DNA from 2 places in the Streptomyces sp. NPDC028635 genome. Region 2 is predicted to be linked to the other one. Evidence: riboswitches for the same ligand, from Rfam matches in the RefSeq annotation. Region 2 holds a riboswitch; the other holds the start of a gene.
What was found. A riboswitch is a leader RNA that binds a small molecule or an ion and turns the genes downstream of it on or off. The one in region 2 is predicted to bind cobalamin.
Positions count from the first base shown of each region.

Region 1: linked by a shared signal. The riboswitch ahead of AB0E88_RS28895 (cobalamin biosynthesis protein) and the one ahead of AB0E88_RS17665 (ribonucleoside-diphosphate reductase subunit alpha) in region 2 are both predicted to bind cobalamin.

Region 1 is NZ_JBEZWX010000036.1:58,953-66,044, forward strand. It holds gene cobN (cobaltochelatase subunit CobN) at 1-1,581, opposite strand, end outside; gene AB0E88_RS28890 (cobyric acid synthase) at 1,578-3,086, opposite strand; gene AB0E88_RS28895 (cobalamin biosynthesis protein) at 3,083-4,024, opposite strand; cobalamin riboswitch at 4,130-4,267, opposite strand; gene AB0E88_RS28900 (hypothetical protein) at 4,402-4,623, opposite strand; gene AB0E88_RS28905 (inorganic phosphate transporter) at 4,658-5,917, opposite strand; gene AB0E88_RS28910 (class II aldolase/adducin family protein) at 6,146-6,922, shown strand; gene AB0E88_RS28915 (alpha/beta fold hydrolase) at 7,015-7,092, shown strand, end outside.
Region 2 is NZ_JBEZWX010000014.1:66,805-73,896, forward strand. It holds gene AB0E88_RS17650 (GntR family transcriptional regulator) at 1-615, shown strand, start outside; gene AB0E88_RS17655 (DUF3311 domain-containing protein) at 767-1,033, shown strand; gene mctP (monocarboxylate uptake permease MctP) at 1,030-2,667, shown strand; cobalamin riboswitch at 2,924-3,056, shown strand; gene AB0E88_RS17665 (ribonucleoside-diphosphate reductase subunit alpha) at 3,179-5,548, shown strand; gene AB0E88_RS17670 (ribonucleotide-diphosphate reductase subunit beta) at 5,604-6,614, shown strand; gene AB0E88_RS17675 (helix-turn-helix domain-containing protein) at 6,863-7,092, shown strand, end outside.

The DNA.
Region 1 (7,092 bases), on a different contig from region 2:
GGGGGCGCACCCTCCGGACAGGCCGAGGCCCTTGCCGGGCAGCCACTCCATCGTGCCGTGCTTGCCCATGTGCACGATCGCGTCCGCGCCGAAGCTGTTGTCCAGCCAGCGGTAGGCCGCCATGTAGTGGTGGGACGGCGGCATGTCGGGGTCGTGGTAGATCGCGATCGGGTTCTCGCCGAAGCCGCGCGGCGGCTGGATCATCACGACGACGTTCCCGAACTGCAGGGAGGCCAGCACGATGTCGTCGCCGTCGACGTACAGGGAGCCCGGCGGCTCGCCCCACGCCTGGAGCATGGCGTCCCGGAGCTCCGGGTCCAGCGTGTCGAACCACGCGCGGTAGTCCGCCAGCGGCACCCGCGCGGGGGCGGAGGCCAGCTGCTCCTCGGTCAGCCACTCGACGTCGTGGCCGCCGGCCTCGATCAGCCGGTGGATCAGCTCGTCACCGCCGGAGGGGTACTCGGTCAGCGCGTACCCGGCGTCCCGCAGCGCGTCCAGCACCCGCACCGCCGACGCGGGCGTGTCCAGGCCGACGGCGTTGCCGACGCGGGAGTGCTTGGTGGGGTAGGCGGTGAAGACCAGCGCGATCTTCTTCTCGGCGTTCGGCTTGTGCTTCAGCCGGGCGTGCCGCACGGCGATCCCGGCGACACGCGCGGCCCGCTCCGGGTCGGCCACGTACACCGGGACCTCGTCCGGGCCCTGCTCCTTGAAGGAGAACGGCACGGTGATCAGCCGGCCGTCGAACTCCGGGATCGCGACCTGCATCGCCGCGTCCATGGGGGACAGGGCCGCGTCCGACTCCTCCCAGGCGCTCTTCGACGAGGTCAGGCAGAGCCCCTGCAGCACCGGGACGTTCAGCTCGGCGAGCGCGCCGATGTCCCAGGCCTCCTCGTCGCCGCCCGCCGACGCCTGCGAGGCGTGGGTGCCGCCGGCCGCGAGCACGGTGGCGACCAGCGCGTCGGCCCGCGCGAGGAGGTCGTACAGCCCGGCGTCCGCACCGCGCAGCGAACCGCAGTACACGGGCAGCGCGTTGGCGCCCTGCGCCTCGATCGCCTCGCACAGGGTGTCCACGAAGCCGGTGTTGCCGCTCAGTTCGTGGGCGCGGTAGAAGAGCACGCCCACGGTCGGACGCCCGTCCCGAAGCGCGTACGAGCCGTGGACGCCGTACTCCGGCATCTTTCGCGGCTCCTCGAAGCCCTCACCGGTCAGCAGCACGGTGTCCGACAGGAACCGCGACAGCTCCAGCAGGTTCTCGGGGCCTCCCTCGACCAGGTACCGCAGCGCCTCCGCGACCACGCCGGCCGGCACGCTCGACTCGGCCATCAACTCCGCGTCCGGCACGGCCTCGCCGCCCAGCAGCACCGTCGGGACACCGGACGCCTTCAGCGCGGCGAGCCCGTCCTCCCAGGCGCGCTTGCCGCCCAGCAGCCGTACGACGGCCAGGTCCGCGCCCTCGAGCAGGCCCGGCAGTTCGGCGGCGACGTCGACGCGGGTGGGGTTGCCGATCCGGTAGTCCGCGCCGGAGGCCCGGGCCGCCAGCAGATCCGTGTCGGCGGTCGACAACAACAACACTGTGCTCATGCGGGCGCTCCCGGTGGAATGAAAGGCAGTCCTTGCGGCGCGCCGGACTCGATGAGCCGCCACAGCGCGTCCGTGTCCGCGTGCTGTTCGATGAGGTCGCCGAGCCGGTCGAGCTGCTCCTCGCGCAGCGCGGCGAAGGAGGTGTCCGGCGCGGGCACGAAGCGGCGGCCCGCGGCGGCGGCCACCTCGCGCAGGAAGGCGCGGCGGAAGCCGTCCGACTCCAGCGAGCCGTGCCAGTGCGTGCCCCACGTCTGGCCGACGCGGCAACCGTCGAGGAAGGGCTCCCCGCCCGTCACGGAGGCGACCCCGTGGTGGATCTCGTACCCCTCGACCCGTTCGCCGAGGGCTTCCCCGACCGGCCGGGTGAGGGTCTTCTCGCGGGCGAAGCGCACGCGCACGGGCAGGACGCCGAGCCCGTCGACCGCTCCGGCGCGCGACTCGACCTCGTCCTCGATGTGCTCGCCGAGCACCTGGAAGCCGCCGCAGATGCCGAGGACCGGACGGCCTTCGGCGGCCCTGCGCACCAAGGCGTCGGCGAGTCCCCGCTCCCGCAGCCACTGAAGAGCCCGGACGGTCCCGCGCGTGCCCGGGATCACCACGAGGTCCGCGTCGGCCAGCTCCTCCGGACGGTCCACGAACCGCACGACCACGCCCGGTTCGGCGGCCAGCGCGTCCACGTCGGTGAAGTTGGACATCAGGGGGATCGCGCAGACGGCGACCCGCAGCACGTCCTCGCCCACGGGCGGGGAGACGGACGACTCGCGGACGGTGCCGCGCAGGGAGACCCGCAGGCCGTCCTCCTCGTCGATGCCGAGCCCGTGCCGGAAGGGCAGCACGCCGAAGGTGTGGCGGCCCGTCAGGCCGTGCAGCATGTCCAGGCCCGGCTCCAGCAGGGAGACGTCACCGCGGAACTTGTTCACCAGGAACCCGGCGACCAGTTCCTGGTCCTCGGGCGAGAGCAGGGCGACGGTGCCGAAGAAGGACGCGAAGACGCCCCCGCGGTCGATGTCGCCGACGACGAGCACGGGCAGCCGCGCACCCCGCGCGATGCCCATGTTCACGATGTCGGTCCGGCGCAGATTGATCTCGGCCGGCGAGCCCGCCCCCTCGCAGATCACCGCGTCATACGTGCCCCGCAACTCGGCCAGGCACTCCAGGACCGTGCCGAGCAGCTTCTGCTGGCGCCCGCCGTGGTAGCCGCGCGCGCTCAGCTCGCCCACCGGCTTGCCCAGCAGCACCACCTGGCTGCTCTGTTCACCACCGGGCTTGAGCAGCACCGGGTTCATCAGCGCGGTCGGCTCGATCCGGCAGGCCTGGGCCTGCATGGCCTGCGCCCGCCCGATCTCGGCGCCCTCGCGGGTGACGAAGGAGTTGAGGGACATGTTCTGCGCCTTGAACGGCGCCACTTTCACGCCCTGCCGCACCAGCCACCGGCAGATGCCGGCGGTCACGACGCTTTTCCCGGCGTCGGAGGTGGTGCCGGCGACGAGGAGACCGCCGTTCATCGATCACGCCCCTTCCCGATGAGGCGTGCGCCCGCGCACACGCCGAGCGCAAGCCAGCTCACGCGCCGGGACAGCCGTACCGCCCGGCGGATGTCGTGGGGGGTGACGGCGCGTCCCCGCCCGTTCAGCACGGGCCGGTGCTCGACCCGTCCGCCGTACGACAGGGTGCCGCCCAGCCGCACGCCGAGCGCGCCCGCGAAGGAGGCCTCCACGGGGCCCGCGTTGGGGCTGGGGTGCTTCGCCGCGTCCGCCCGCCAGGCGCGCACGGCACCGCGCCGGTCCGGGCCGGTGAGCACGGCGAGGACGGCGGTCAGCCGGGCTCCCGGCCAGCCGGCCACGTCGTCGAGGCGGGCGGAGGCCCAGCCGAAGCGCCGCAGCCGCGGCGACCTGTGACCGACCATCGCGTCCAGGGTGTTGACCGCCCGGAACCCGAGCAGCCCCGGCACCCCGCCGACGGCGCCCCACACCAGGGCGCCCACGACGGCGTCGGAGGTGTTCTCGGCGACCGACTCGACCACGGCCCGGGCGATCCCGTCGGCGTCCAGCGCCTGCGGGTCCCGGCCGCACAGATGGGGCAGCCGGGCCCGCGCCGCCTCCACGTCACCGGCCTCCAGAGCGCGTCCGATGGCGCCGGCCTCGCGCGCCAGCGAAGTCCCCCCGACGACGGACCAGGTGGCGGCGGCCGTGAGGGCGAGGGAGGCGGCGGGGGAGCGGCGTACGCAGCGGGCGGCGACGGCCCCGAGGGCGACGGCGCCGCCGGCGCAGACAGCGGTGTGCAGGGCGCCCCAGCCGCGGTGGTCGCGCCACAGGGTGCGCTCGACGGCGCCCGCGGCGCGGCCGAACACGGCGACCGGGTGACCGCGGCGCGGATCACCGAGGAGGAGGTCGCCGAGGAGGCCGGCGGCGGCGCCGTACGCGAAGACGCGTTCGGCTCGCACGGGGCTCAGCCGGCCGTGGGGTCGGCTGGAACGTCGCTGATGGGCCTGGTCCTCAACCGGCAGCCGCACATGGCGTCATGTCCTCACTCAGGGTGTCCGCGCCCTGGTTCGAAGGAGATCGGCGGTGAGAGTTCCTGGCTCCCGGGGTCGTTCAACCCCGGTGACAGTGGCGGGACCGCGCCGGACTTCCACCGGCTTCCTCTCCTGCCGCCGCAACTTGGCCCCGGCAGTCCACCACGGCTGTTCGAGGGCCGTCAACTTGCCCTTGACCTGGGACGGAGGAGTGTGGGCAGGCCCACACGGAGGGAACCTGCCAGGTCACAACGGAACGCGGGGTGCCGCTCGGGCACCCCGCGTCGTTGAGTGGTGAGGCCGGGTCAGGCGACGATCAGGCTGATGCCGTACGCCACCGCCGCCGCGCACGCCGCGAAGCAGGCGTACGCGCCGGTGACCGCGAGGGCGGCCGAGCCGCCCTGGGCCTGGGCCCGCTCGCGGCGGGACAGACCCATGATGCCGAGGGTGAACAGGGCCACCAGACCCACGGTGACCACGAGGCTGACACCGAAGACGGAGCCGAGGGCCGACCAGTCGATCTTCATGCTGCTTCTCTTCCTTCGTACCCGAAAGCGGCGGTCAGACGGCCGGGGCCGGGTTCGCGGTGGCCGGCTGCTCCGCCGTCGCGGCGGCCGGAGCGGGGATGGTGGCCATCAGGTCGTCTGTGACGGCCGGGCCGGCGGCCGGAGGCGGGGTCACCGCGGCGATCGCGGTGGTGACCACGCCGGCCGGCTCCTCCTCCACGGCGTTGACGTTGGTGTGGTCGACGACCTCGCGGCGGGAGATCTTCCAGATGCCGAAGCTGGCGGACACCAGGAAGACGGCGACCAGCGCGGTGCCCCAGGCGCCGAATCCGGTGACGTACTCGGCGAGCGCGCCGACCAGCGCGGCGGCCGGCAGGGTCAGGCCCCAGGCGATGAACATGCGGGTCGCCGTCGACCAGCGGACCACACCGCCCTTGCGGCCCAGGCCCGCGCCCATCACCGAGCCGGAGACGACGTGCGTGGTGGACAGCGAGAAGCCGAGGTGGGAGGAGGCGAGGATGGCGGTGGCCGCGCTGGTCTGGGCGGCGAAGCCCTGCTGCGGCTGCATGTCCGTCAGGCCCGTGCCCATGGTGCGGATGATGCGCCAGCCGCCGATGTAGGTGCCGAGCGCGATGGCCAGGCCGGCGGAGAGGATCACCCAGGTGGGCGGGTCGGAGTCGGGCGCGATGGCGCCGCCGGCGACCAGGGCGAGGGTGATGATGCCCATCGTCTTCTGCGCGTCGTTGGTGCCGTGGGCGAGGGAGACCAGACCCGCGGAGGCGATCTGGCCGGCCCGGAAGCCCTTGTCGGCCGCCTTGCCGTCGGCCTTCTTGCCGAGCGTGTACGACAGCCGGGTCGCGGCCATCGCCGCGACACCGGCGACGACCGGGGCGGCGACCGCGGGCAGCAGCACCTTGGTGACGAGGACGTCGCCGTGGACCGCGCCGAAGCCGGCGGAGGCGACGGTGGCGCCGATCAGACCGCCCATGAGGGCGTGCGAGGAGCTGGAGGGCAGGCCCACGAGCCAGGTCAGCAGGTTCCAGAGGATCGCGCCGACCAGGGCGGCGAAGATGACCTCGGGACGGATGCCGCTCTCGTCGACGAGTCCCTTGGAGATCGTGTTGGCGACCTCCACGGAGAGGAAGGCGCCCACGAGGTTGAGGGCGGCGGACATGGCCACGGCGATCTTGGGCCGCAGCGCGCCGGTCGAGATGGTGGTGGCCATCGCGTTGGCGGTGTCGTGGAAACCGTTCGTGAAATCGAACGCGAGAGCGGTGACGACCACAATCGCGAGGATCAGCGAGAAGCTTTCCATTTACCCAGGCATTCGTTCGAAGTCATTGGCGGGTTGAACGTAGGCAACCTGAGTGAACGGAAGGTGAACTGAGCCGGGCGTCCCGATGTCGGAAAGAGGGGGGCGCTGCTCCGTTCCACCGCGCCGGCCCGGGCGGCACACGGCCCCGGTGGCCGGCGCGGGATCGGGGGCCCGTTCGCGGGCACCGGGAAAGAGATTTCGGTCACCCGGGACTGGCAGGATCGCGGCATGACGGAGCAGAGGCGCGAGCGGCAGGACGGACGGGTGGCCGGCGAGGCGGAGGACGGCGGGGGAGAGGCCCGCGAGGGGGAGACCCGCGAGGGGGAAAACCGCCAGGGGGAGACCCGCGAAGGGGAAGCCGGTGAGCGGGAGGCCCGGGCCTGGGAGGAGCTGGTCGCCACGGCGCGCCGGACCGTCGCCGACGGACTGGTCGTCGGGACCTCGGGCAACGTCTCGGTACGCGTCGGTGACCTGGTGCTGGTCACTCCGTCGGGCGTGGCCTACGACCGGCTGCGGCCCCAGGACCTGACGGCGGTCGGCCTCGACGGCCGGCAGGTGCGCGGCACCCTGGTGCCGACCAGTGAGCTGCCGATGCACCTCGCCGTCTACCGCACGACGGACGCCAGGGCCGTCGTGCACACCCACGCCGTCCACGCCACGGCGGTCTCGACGCTCGTGCCGCGGCTCCCGCTCGTCCACTACATGGCCGCGGCCCTCGGCGGCCCGGTCCGGGTCGCCCCCTACGCGACCTACGGGACGCGGCAGCTGGCCGAGAATATGCTGGATGCCCTGACCGGCCGCACGGGCTGCCTCCTGCAGAACCACGGGACGATCACCTACGGCGCCACCCTCGACGAGGCCTACGACCGCACCGCCCAGCTGGAGTGGATGTGCCGGCTGTGGCTCACGGCGTCCTCGGTGCCCGGCCGCGCCCCCAGCCTGCTGACCGAGGAGCAGCTGGCGGAGGTGGAGGAGCGGCTGCGGGATTACGGACAGCGGCGGTGACGCGGGCCGGGTGAGCGCCCCGCGGTGGAGGTGATCACCCCGCATGTCGCTTCCGGTGGCTTGGGACGGAGCACGCCGGGAAACTGGTTCCCGTGCGCACTGTCAAAGCGACGGCCGCTGCCGTCACCGCCGTGATGGGTGCCGGGGCCGCAGCCGTGGTCGCCGGCCGA
Region 2 (7,092 bases):
ACGCTCGCGGCGGAGTTCGACACCTCCCGTACGACCGTCCGCCAGGCGCTGCAGGAGCTGGTGGTCGAGGGTCGGCTGGAGCGCATCCAGGGCAAGGGCACGTTCGTGGCCAAGCCGAAGGTGTCGCAGGCGCTGCAGCTCACGTCGTACACCGAGGACATGCGCGCCCAGGGCCTGGAGCCCACCTCGCAGCTGCTCGACATCGGTTACATCACCGCCGACGACCGGCTCGCCGACCTGCTCGACATCACCGCCGGCGGCCGGGTGCTGCGCATCGAGCGGCTGCGCATGGCCAACGGCGAACCGATGGCCATAGAGACCACCCACCTCTCGGCCAAGCGTTTCCCGGCGTTGCGCCGCTCCCTGGTGAAGTACACGTCCCTGTACACCGCGCTCGCCGAGGTCTACGACGTCCACCTCGCCGAGGCCGAGGAAACCATCGAGACCTCGCTGGCCACCCCGCGCGAGGCCGGACTGCTCGGCACCGACGTGGGCCTGCCGATGCTGATGCTCTCCCGGCACTCCTTCGACCGGCAGGGCGAGCCGGTGGAGTGGGTGCGGTCGGTCTACCGCGGGGACCGCTACAAGTTCGTGGCCCGTCTGAAGCGGCCGTAGAACGCTCCGTCACATCCCGCCTCAGTCGCGGTCGGATAACGGTCCAGACCGTCAACGCCCGTTATGCGGACGAGGGGTTCCGTTCCTGCTACACCTGACCTAGATTTCCTGCGCATTGCACAGGTGATCAGTGAGGGGACGGAACCGCGCGATGACGAATGCGCCAGATGTGTCCAGACCGGCGACGGTGACGCCCGTGCGCGTCGTCATCGCCCTCTGCCTTGCAGCGCCCTTCGTGGCGATGCTGTGGGTCGGAAGTTACGCGAAGGTGGACCCTACGTTCATCGGGATCCCCTTCTTCTACTGGTACCAGATGCTGTGGGTGATCATCTCCACGGCGCTGACGGTGCTCGCGTACCAGCTGTGGCGCCGTGACCAGCGCGCCCGTGCCTCCCGGAAGGGCGGTGCGGACCAGTGAAGGACGGCGTGAACGGCGTCGCACTCGGCGTCTTCATCTTCTTCTTCCTCCTCGTCACGGTGCTCGGCTTCCTGGCCGCGCGCTGGCGCAAGGCCGAGAACGAGCACAGCCTCGACGAATGGGGCCTGGGCGGGCGGTCGTTCGGTACCTGGATCACCTGGTTCCTGCTCGGCGGCGACCTGTACACGGCGTACACCTTCGTCGCCGTGCCGGCGGCGATCTACGCGGCGGGCGCGTCCGGCTTCTTCGCGGTGCCGTACACGATCCTCGTCTACCCGCTGATCTTCACGTTCCTGCCCCGGCTGTGGTCGGTGTCGCACAAGCACGGGTACGTGACGACCTCGGACTTCGTGCGCGGGCGTTTCGGCTCCAAGGGGCTGTCGCTGGCGGTGGCGCTGACCGGCATCCTCGCGACGATGCCGTACATCGCGCTCCAGCTCGTCGGCATCCAGGCCGTGCTGGACGTGATGGGCGTCGGCGGCGGCGAGAACACCAACTGGTTCGTCAAGGACCTGCCGCTGCTGATCGCGTTCGGCGTGCTGGCGGCGTACACCTACTCGTCGGGTCTGCGGGCTCCCGCGCTGATCGCGTTCGTGAAGGACGCGCTGATCTACATCGTCATCGCGGTGGCGATCATCTACATCCCGATCAAGCTGGGCGGCTTCGACGACATCTTCGCCAAGGCGGGCCACGCGTTCAGCCAGGTCAACCCGACGACGCACAAGCCGCGCGGCGCGCTGGTCTCGGGTGAGGCCCAGCAGTGGACGTACGCCACCCTGGCGCTGGGCTCCGCGCTCGCGCTGTTCATGTACCCGCACTCGATCACCGCGACGCTGTCGTCCAAGAGCCGGGAGGTGATCCGGCGCAACACCACGATTCTGCCGCTGTACTCCCTGATGCTGGGCCTGCTCGCGCTGCTCGGTTTCATGGCGATCGCGGCCGGCGTCAAGGTGCAGAACGGCCAGCTGGCCATCCCGCAGCTGTTCGAGGACATGTTCCCGGACTGGTTCACGGGCATCGCGTTCGCGGCGATCGGCATCGGCGCACTGGTCCCCGCGGCCATCATGTCCATCGCGGCGGCGAACCTGTTCACGCGCAACATCTACAAGGACTTCATCAAGCCGGAGGCCACGCCGAAGCAGGAGGCCCAGGTCTCCAAGATCGTCTCCCTGCTGGTGAAGGTGGGCGCGCTGGTCTTCGTCCTCACCATGGACAAGACGGTCGCCATCAACTTCCAGCTGCTGGGCGGCATCTGGATCCTGCAGACCTTCCCGGCCCTGGTCGGCGGCCTGTTCACGCGCTGGTTCCACCGCTGGGCGCTGCTGGCGGGCTGGGCGGTCGGCATGGTCTACGGCACGCTCGTGGCCTACGGGGTGCCGTCGCCCACCAACCCGGGCCAGAAGCACTTCGGTGGCTCCGCGAAGGAGATTCCCGGCATCGGCGAGATCGGCTACATCGGCCTCACGGCGTTCGTGCTGAACGTCCTGGTGACCGTGGTCCTCACGCTCGTCCTGAAGGCCGTCAAGGCCCCCGAGGGCGTCGACGAGACCCGGCCGGAGGACTACACGGCGGACGCCGGCGACCCGGGCGTCCAGTCCGAACTCCCCCCGGCCACGGCGGGCGCCGGTCACTGAAACACGCCCCGTGGGCGCGTGAGCTGAGCGAGCAACCGCGGGGCTGCCCCGAGGCGGGCCGCCGGAGGCAGATGCCACGGCGGCCCGCTGTCGTGCGGGCTCCCTCCGCGGACGACAGGCCGGTGCCCCGTGCCCGCCGGGCCGGGGCCGTCGGCGGCCGCCGGGCCGGCGTCGTGCCGACCCGGCGGGCCGCGGACAGTTGACGCTATGAGATCAGCGCAACACAACATCTGGGGGTGACGCGACAGCCCGGCACTAGATGTATGCTCATGCTCGCTGTCGTCGCAGGGGAATCCGGTGCGAATCCGGAACTGTCCCGCAACGGTGTACATGCGTGCTTCGCGCACGCTGGTCCAGTCCGAGGACCTGCCGACAGTGCACCCGGCCACCCGGCCGGCGTGCCCTGACGTCCGGGCCTCGTGGAATGGGCCGGTGGACGCGACGCCGCGTGCGCTCGTGTGCTGCCCCCTGCCCTCGCCGAGGCCCCGTGCCGAGCGAGGGAGAGCCCCACGTGACCATCGCGCCAGCCGATCCGGCCTCAGCCACCCAGCGGGAGCAGGACGGTCCCGGTGCCGCGTTGCTGCGCATCCTGACCGAGCTGACCGCCGACCTCCCCGACGCCGACCCCGGCCGGGTCGCCGCCGCCGCGCTGCGCGGCCGCTCGGCGCACGCCGACGAGGCGGAGCTGCGGGAGCTGGCCACGGAGGCCGCCGCCGGGCTCATCTCCGAGGACCCCGCCTACTCGCGGCTGGCCGCCCGTCTGCTCACCCTGACCGTCCGCGCGGAGGCCGCCTCCCAGGGCGTCACCTCGTTCACGGAGTCGGTCGCCGTCGGGCACCGCGAGGGGCTCATCGCGGACCGGACCGCGGCGTTCGTACGGCTGCACGCCGAACGGCTCGACGCCCTCGTCGACACCGGAGCCGACGACCGCTTCGGCTACTTCGGCCTGCGCACCCTGCACAGCCGCTACCTCCTGCGCCACCCGATCACCCGCAAGGTGATCGAGACGCCCCAGCACTTCCTGCTGCGGGTGGCGAGCGGGCTCGCGGAGGACGACACCGTCCGCTCCGCCGACGAGGTCGCGGCGCTCTACGGGCTCATGAGCCGCCTCGACTACCTGCCCTCCTCCCCCACCCTCTTCAACTCCGGCACCCGCCACCCCCAGATGTCGTCCTGCTACCTGCTGGACTCCCCGCTGGACGAGCTGGACTCCATCTACGACCGCTACCACCAGGTCGCCCGGCTCTCCAAGCACGCCGGCGGCATCGGCCTGTCGTACTCCCGCATCCGCAGCCGCGGCTCCCTCATCCGTGGCACCAACGGGCACTCCAACGGCATCGTCCCGTTCCTGAAGACGCTGGATGCCTCGGTCGCCGCGGTGAACCAGGGCGGGCGGCGCAAGGGCGCGGCCGCGGTGTACCTGGAGACCTGGCACTCGGACATCGAGGAGTTCCTGGAGCTGCGGGACAACACCGGTGAGGACGCCCGCCGTACGCACAACCTGAACCTCGCGCACTGGATCCCGGACGAGTTCATGCGCCGGGTCGACGCGGACGCGCAGTGGTCGCTGTTCTCGCCGGCCGACGTGCCGGAGCTGGTCGACCTGTGGGGCGAGGAGTTCGACGCCGCGTACCGCAAGGCGGAGGACGCGGGGCTGGCGAAGAAGACGCTTCCGGCCCGTGAGCTGTACGGCCGCATGATGCGCACGCTGGCGCAGACCGGCAACGGCTGGATGACCTTCAAGGACGCCGCCAACCGCACCGCCAACCAGACCGCCCTGCCGGGCCACGTGGTCCACTCCTCCAACCTCTGCACGGAGATCCTGGAGGTCACCGACGACGGTGAGACGGCGGTGTGCAACCTCGGCTCCGTCAACCTCGGCGCCTTCGTGGCCGACGGGGACATCGACTGGGAGCGGCTGGACGCCACCGTCCGCACGGCCGTGACCTTCCTCGATCGCGTCGTGGACATCAACTTCTACCCGACCGAGCAGGCGGGCCGCTCCAACGCCAAGTGGCGCCCGGTCGGCCTGGGCGCGATGGGGCTGCAGGACGTCTTCTTCAAGCTGCGGCTGCCGTTCGACTCCGCCGAGGCCAAAGCGCTGTCCACCCGGATCGCCGAGCGCGTCATGCTCGCGGCGTACGAGGCCTCGGCCGACCTCGCCGAGCGCAACGGCCCGCTGCCGGCCTGGGAGAAGACCCGGACGGCACAGGGCGTCCTGCATCCCGACCACTACGACGTCGAGCTGACCTGGCCGGAGCGCTGGGCGGCACTGCGCCGCCGTATCGCCACGACCGGCATGCGCAACTCCCTGCTCCTCGCCATCGCGCCGACCGCCACCATCGCCTCCATCGCGGGCGTGTACGAGTGCATCGAGCCGCAGGTGTCGAACCTGTTCAAGCGCGAGACGCTGTCCGGCGAGTTCCTCCAGGTGAACTCCTACCTGGTCGCCGACCTGAAGCAGCTCGGCGTGTGGGACGCCCGCACCCGTGAGGCGCTGCGCGAGTCGAGCGGCTCGGTGCAGGACTTCGCGTGGATCCCCGAGGACGTGCGGCGGCTGTACCGCACGGCGTGGGAGATCCCGCAGCGCGGTCTGATCGACATGGCGGCGGCCCGGACTCCGTTCCTGGACCAGGCGCAGTCGCTCAACCTGTTCCTGGAGACGCCGACGATCGGCAAGCTCTCCTCGATGTACGCCTACGCCTGGAAGTCGGGGCTGAAGACGACGTACTACCTGCGCTCGCGCCCGGCGACGCGCATCGCCCGCGCCGCGCGGGCCCAGGCCCGGCCTGAGAAGTCCCTCCCCGTCCAGCAGGTGACCGACGACGAGGCGATCGCCTGCTCCCTGGAGAACCCCGAGTCCTGCGAGGCCTGCCAGTAATTCCCACCCGCCCCCGACCACCACCCCTGGAGGACGGCGCTCCGCGCCGACAGAAATGATCCGTAACACGAACCTGCTCGACCCGGGCTTCGAACTGACCCTGCGTCCCATGCGCTACCCGGACTTCTACGAGCGCTACCGGGACGCCATCAAGAACACCTGGACCGTGGAGGAGGTCGACCTCCACTCCGACGTCGCCGACCTCGCGAAGCTGACTCCGGCGGAGCAGCACCTCATCGGCCGGCTGGTGGCGTTCTTCGCGACGGGCGACTCGATCGTCGCGAACAACCTGGTGCTGACGCTGTACAAGCACATCAACTCCCCCGAGGCGCGCCTGTACCTGTCGCGGCAGCTCTTCGAGGAGGCCGTGCACGTCCAGTTCTATCTGACGCTGCTGGACACCTACCTGCCCGACCCGGAGGACCGCGCGGCCGCGTTCGACGCGGTGGAGAACATCCCCTCCATCCGGGAGAAGGCCGGCTTCTGCTTCAAGTGGATCAACGAGGTCGAGAAGCTGGAGCGTCTGGAGTCCAAGGCCGACCGGCGCCGCTTCCTGCTGAACCTCATCTGCTTCGCGGCGTGCATCGAGGGCCTGTTCTTCTACGGCGCCTTCGCGTACGTGTACTGGTTCCGCAGCCGGGGCCTGCTGCACGGTCTCGCCACCGGCACCAACTGGGTGTTCCGTGACGAGACCATGCACATGTCGTTCGCCTTCGACGTGGTCGACACCGTCCGCAAGGAGGAGCCGGACCTCTTCGACGAGGAGCTCGGGCAGCAGGTCACCGACATGCTCGAGGAGGCCGTCGAGGCCGAGCTGCAGTTCGCGCGCGACCTGTGCGGCGACGGCCTGCCGGGCATGAACACCGACTCGATGCGGCAGTACCTGGAGTGTGTCGCCGACCAGCGGCTCACCCGGCTCGGCTTCGCCCCCGTGTACGGCTCGGAGAACCCCTTCTCCTTCATGGAGCTGCAGGGTGTTCAGGAGCTGACCAACTTCTTCGAGCGGCGCCCCTCGGCGTACCAGGTCGCGGTGGAGGGCACCGTCGACCTGGACGAGGACTTCTGAGGCGTTGTCCCTCCCCGGGTCTCCTGGGCCTCCTTGATCTGCCGGTCCATCCGCCGCTCGCGCACGGCGCCGAGTGCGGACGGCAGCATCAGGAGGACCAGGATCCCCAGGGTGAAGAGCATTCCGACGAGGCCTTCGATCTGGTTTCCGTTCATGGACACCACTCTCGCGCGGAACACTCCTTACCGTGAGTGGCAGGACTGCCGTAGAGCCTCGAATTACTGCCATCGGCGAGGCACACTGGCAGCATGCTGAAGAACGTGGCGGCCGTCCTGCTCGACGGTGTGCATCCCTTCGAACTCGGGGTCGTGTGCGAGGTCTTCGGGCTCGACCGGAGCGACGACGGACTGCCGGTGTACGACTTCGCGGTCGTCTCCGCCGAGGGCCCGGCGCTGGCCACGCACGTCGGCGGGCTGACCGTGTCCACGCCGTACGGCCTGGAGCGGCTGGAGGAGGCCGACCTGATCGTCGTCCCGGC